Regions from separate parts of the Paenibacillus sp. 23TSA30-6 genome, predicted to be linked through region 1. Evidence: riboswitches for the same ligand, from Rfam matches in the RefSeq annotation. Region 1 holds a riboswitch; the other holds the start of a gene.

The links. A riboswitch is a leader RNA that binds a small molecule or an ion and turns the genes downstream of it on or off. The one in region 1 is predicted to bind glycine.
Region 2: it holds a riboswitch for glycine, as region 1 does, so the genes downstream of both, gcvT (glycine cleavage system aminomethyltransferase GcvT) here and E0698_RS21550 (alanine/glycine:cation symporter family protein) in region 1, are expected to answer to the same signal.

What each region holds. Positions count from the first base shown of each region.
Region 1 is NZ_SLTL01000029.1:59,239-61,713, forward strand. Features, by position in the region: gene E0698_RS21550 (alanine/glycine:cation symporter family protein) at 1-1,382, opposite strand, end outside; glycine riboswitch at 1,542-1,636, opposite strand; glycine riboswitch at 1,654-1,730, opposite strand; gene E0698_RS21555 (glycoside hydrolase family 1 protein) at 1,922-2,475, opposite strand, start outside.
Region 2 is NZ_SLTL01000014.1:57,450-59,924, reverse strand. Features, by position in the region: gene gcvH (glycine cleavage system protein GcvH) at 39-434, opposite strand; glycine riboswitch at 735-926, shown strand; glycine riboswitch at 927-1,023, shown strand; gene gcvT (glycine cleavage system aminomethyltransferase GcvT) at 1,104-2,204, shown strand; gene gcvPA (aminomethyl-transferring glycine dehydrogenase subunit GcvPA) at 2,336-2,475, shown strand, end outside.

The DNA.
Region 1 (2,475 bases):
ATGGCTGCTCCTGCACTGGCACCTGCGAGTATTCCCTTTTTCTTGTTGGGATACAGGGAATCCATATAGGTACGGGTTTCTGCAACTACAATTCCCGACAAGCCAAGCAGTGCAATCAAGTTCGGGAAGGCCATCATGGCGTTAAAGATATCTGCCAGTAACCAGATCGCATCCAGCTTAATAAACGCGCCTCCGGCAACCAGCGCAATGAACAGATAACGGTACGGTTTAATCCATTTGACACCCAGCAAATATTCAACACAGCGTTCTCCGTAGTAGTTCCAGCCAAGCATGGTGGTGAACGCAAACATAATCAGAATGATTGTGAGCAGTTCCGCACCAAGCGGGAATGCGCTGGAGAAAGCTTGCTGCGTCATCAAGCCCGCATCGGTAGGACCGCTCCATACGCCGCTAACCAGAAGCGTCAACCCGGTCATCACACAAATAATCATCGTATCTATAAAGACACCTGTCATGGAAATCAACCCCTGCTCCGCAGGCCATTTGGTTTTGGCGGCTGCGGCTGCAATCGGTGCGCTTCCCAATCCGGCCTCATTGGCAAAAATCCCTCTGGCTACCCCGCTGCGCATTGCCAGCATAATTGTAGCCCCGGCAAATCCACCCGTCGCAGACGTCGTGGAAAATGCCGAATGCAGCACAAGTGCGAGTGCGGCAGGAATCTGATCGGCGAACCGAATCAGTACGATCATACAGATCAGCACGTACAAGCCTGTTTTGAAAGGGACCACTTTGGTCGATACCTTGGCAATGCTCTTGAGTCCTCCAATGGTAACGAGTCCCGTAAGGGTAGCAATGATCACTGCCGTTACAATCGGCGGAACACCGAAGCTGTTTTCGGTCGAGGATACAATCGCTTTGACCTGCGGAAACGTTCCAATCCCGAACAGCGCCACCAGCATCCCGGAAAAGGCGAATAGCATGGCCAGCGGTTTAAAGCGGCGTCCAAGCCCTTTTTCAATATAATACATCGGGCCGCCGGAAAATTGTCCATTCCGATCCTTCACCCGGTATTTTACCGCAAGCACACCTTCCGCATATTTCGTCGCCATCCCGAAAAAGGCTGCAACAACCATCCAGAACAAGGCACCCGGTCCCCCCAGCTTAATCGCTGTTGCAACGCCGACGATACTTCCTGTACCTACTGTAGCCGCCAGCGCCGTACTCAGGGCCGCAAAGCTGCTGACATCCCCGCTACCTTCATTTGGGGCCTTGCCGATCAGCTTGATCGCCAGAGGCAGGCGGAAGACCTGCAACATTTTTAAACGTATGGTCAGCCACAAACCTGTTCCCATAACGAGAATGATCAGAGGGGCCCCCCATATCCAACTGCTAATCGTTTCTAACACATGTACCAAATTCATTTCAACCCGCTCCTCCAGCATATTAAAAAACAAAAAAGAGTCAAATCCGCTGATTCGACTCCTGGAGAGGTTAAAGGCACGAAAAAATACAACCATCTTGTGCAGGATTCAGCCACTAACAGCTCATAAAAAAGCCTAGGGCATCCCCTGTCACAGGTTATTCGCGTCTCTGTCCTTTTGCCTGAGAGTTTAAGCAGATGATATCTGCGGTGCACCTTCGGCGCCCAATTAAGGGTCTCTCCAGAGTTCTGTCCGTTTACGGTCCCGCTTGTTGCTGTTATCAGCCCAAGCACCTGAGAGTTTTGCCCCTTCGGTCGGAACTTACGTTCCATCTCCCGCAAACATCAACCAGACATATGAAATTGTTTTTTATTATACAGAAAACTTTCAGCTTTTTACAAGTGAAAAATTTGTGAAGTCGTTTCGTTATCTTAAGATGAGCCTATAAAATAAAGGCGGGCGCAGCCAGATTCATCCTCATGATGTTCTCTGCCGCACCCGCCCCCAGGCCATATTGGGTTATATTCAGTTAGCTTGGATTACAGTTCTTCGCCGTTGGTGGCAATTACATTTTTGTACCAGTCAAAAGAATCCTTCTTGGAGCGCTTCAGTGTTCCGTTACCGTCATCGTCCAGATCAACATAAATAAATCCGTAACGCTTGGACATTTCGGAAGTGGACATACTCACGAGGTCGATAGGTCCCCAGCTAGTGTAACCGATCAGATCCACACCGTCCGCAATCGCTTCCTTCATTTGAGCGATATGTTGGCGCAAATAATCAATGCGATACGTGTCGTGAATGGAGCCGTCTTCTTCCACCTTGTCATATGCACCCAAGCCGTTTTCCACGATGAACAGCGGCTTTTGATAACGGTCATATAATGTGTTCAGCGTAACACGCAGGCCGATCGGATCAATCTGCCAGCCCCAGTCAGAGGATTGCAAATATGGATTTTTCACGCCGCCAATCAGGTTCCCCGCTGCTTTCTCGCCTTCCGGACCTGCAGAGACAGTCAAGGTCATGTAATAGCTGAATGAGATGTAATCGACCGTGTTGTTTTTCAGAATTTCGGCATCGCCGGGTTCTGTGT
Region 2 (2,475 bases), on a different contig from region 1:
CGCCCTTATTCAATTATCCAATCTACATTGCCCCATTATTACTCATTGGCAGTCAACTGCTCGTACTGATCCGCAGACAGCAGCTTGCTTAATGCTCCCTCCAGATCTTCCCCAATCTTCACTTCGATCATCCAGCCTTTTTCGTAGGGCGATTCGTTTACCAGCTCAGGCGTACCTTCCAGCGCTTCATTCACCTTCAACACCGTTCCCGTTACTGGAGCGAACAGGTCGGATACTGTCTTTACCGATTCAATAGTACCAATCTCCGCCCCCTGCTCAATCGTTGCTCCCTCCCCAGGCAGCTCCACAAAAACGATATCGCCCAGTTGATGCTGTGCAAAGTCCGTAATACCGATTCGTACCGTTCCATCCTCTGTGCGCTGAACCCATTCATGTTCTTCCGTGTACCACAATTGCTGCTTCACTTCACTCATCCTGCTCCGCCTCGCTTTCATATGGATTACATCGTTTTGCCTACCCGTCTATGACAGGTTAAGATTATGACAACTAGAACTATCATGTCAATAATACTAACAAAAATATTTCACATTACTCCATATATCTTTCTAACTAAAAATACGACAGATTATAACAAACGCTTACATATCCTTATTTATGAATAAAATGTTTTTAATAATGTTTTTCATGACATTTTTGTTGACATTTCGAATAAATTTGCGTATTAATGGGTTATAACAAGTGCTTTTGGAAACACCCGATAATTGTAAACGCGGATGAACGTGGAGGGAGAGACTGTCAACACTCGCATCGCTGTTGCCACCTGTAAAACAAGGCAGCAAGCGAGTCGGATCTAGCTGTAACCAACCGGCAGGACCGGATAACGTATAGCTGATCCAGAGGCAGCGCCGAAGGAGTAAACCTGCACCGCAGGTGAATCTCTCAGGCAAAAGGACCTCTGCCGGACGCATCTCTGGAGAGCATTCGCCATACAGGCGGATCACCCAAGGGGAAACCCGGTACACACCGGGGTAACTCTCAGGTATCAAGGACAGAGCTGAAAAAAAGTGTGTGGACTGCCGTCCATACGTTTTTTTCGGCCTGTCTTTTTTGTTTAGCCGATCACACCGGATAGGAGTGGAAAAATGACTAACTTGCGAAAAACGCCGCTGCATTCATCCTACAGCACGCTGTCGGGGGTTCGTTGCATTGATTTTGGCGGCTGGGAGCTGCCTGTACAGTTCAGTGGCATTCAAAAGGAACATGAGGCCGTCCGGCAACGTGCAGGATTATTCGATGTATCGCATATGGGTGAATTCTTGGTCGAGGGCCAGGAAGCCGAAGCATTTCTGCAACAGGTGACGACGAACGATGTCAGCCAATTGGAGCCGGGCCAGGCCCAATATTCGCTCCTGTGTTACCCGGATGGAGGTGTAGTAGACGACCTCCTTGTCTACTACAAAGGGCCGGAGCGTTACATGCTCGTTGTGAATGCCTCCAACATCGATAAGGATTGGGATTGGCTGCTTCGCCATGCGCCTGCATCCGTTCATCTGGAAAACATATCAGATGCGGTGGCACTGCTGGCGTTGCAAGGACCTGAAGCTGCACGTATTGCCGCAGCCGTGACAGACACGGACATTACAAAGCTGGCTTCCTTCCGATTCAGCGAGGATGTGCAATTATTCGGAGCAAAAGCGCTCGTCTCCCGCACCGGATACACGGGGGAAGACGGCTTTGAATTTTACGTACCTGCTGCGAATGCACCGGCAGTGTGGGACGGATTGCTTCGCATCGGTGAGCCGTATGGTCTGGTTCCCGCCGGACTTGGAGCCCGGGATACACTGCGTTTCGAGGCGCGGCTGCCGCTGTACGGACAGGAGCTGTCCGCCACGATTTCACCGCTGGAAGCTGGTTTAGGCTTCTTCGTCAAGCTGAATAAGGGAGATTTTATCGGCAGAGAGGCTCTGCAACGCCAGAAAGAACAAGGCATTCCGCGCAAGCTGATCGGGCTGGAAATGCTTGACCGTGGCATACCGCGTGCCCATTACCCCGTGTTCGCGGAAGGACAGCACATCGGCGAGGTCACAACGGGAACCCAGTCGCCCACCTTAAAACGTAATCTGGGTTTGGCTCTGGTGGACAGTCGTTTTAGTTCCCTATCCACGCCGCTGGAGGTCGAGATTCGTGGCAAGCGCCTGCGCGCCGAGGTGGTAGCCGCACCCTTTTATAAACGTCCACACTGATTTAAACGCTCGTCTTACTATAACTATCGTGATCCGTTACTAACCGCTGCCCAGTTGGCAATCATTTATTAATCATTTGTTAATCGTTTTACGTTTTTTACGATCTTGTTGGTTGAAAGGAGCCAGACCCAATGAAACAGCATCGTTATCTTCCTATGACCGAGCAGGATCAAGCTGAAATGCTGCGCGTGGTCGGCGCATCGTCCATCGACGATTTATTCAGCGATATTCCTGAGGCGATCCGGTATAAAGGGGAGCTGCCCCTGTCTTC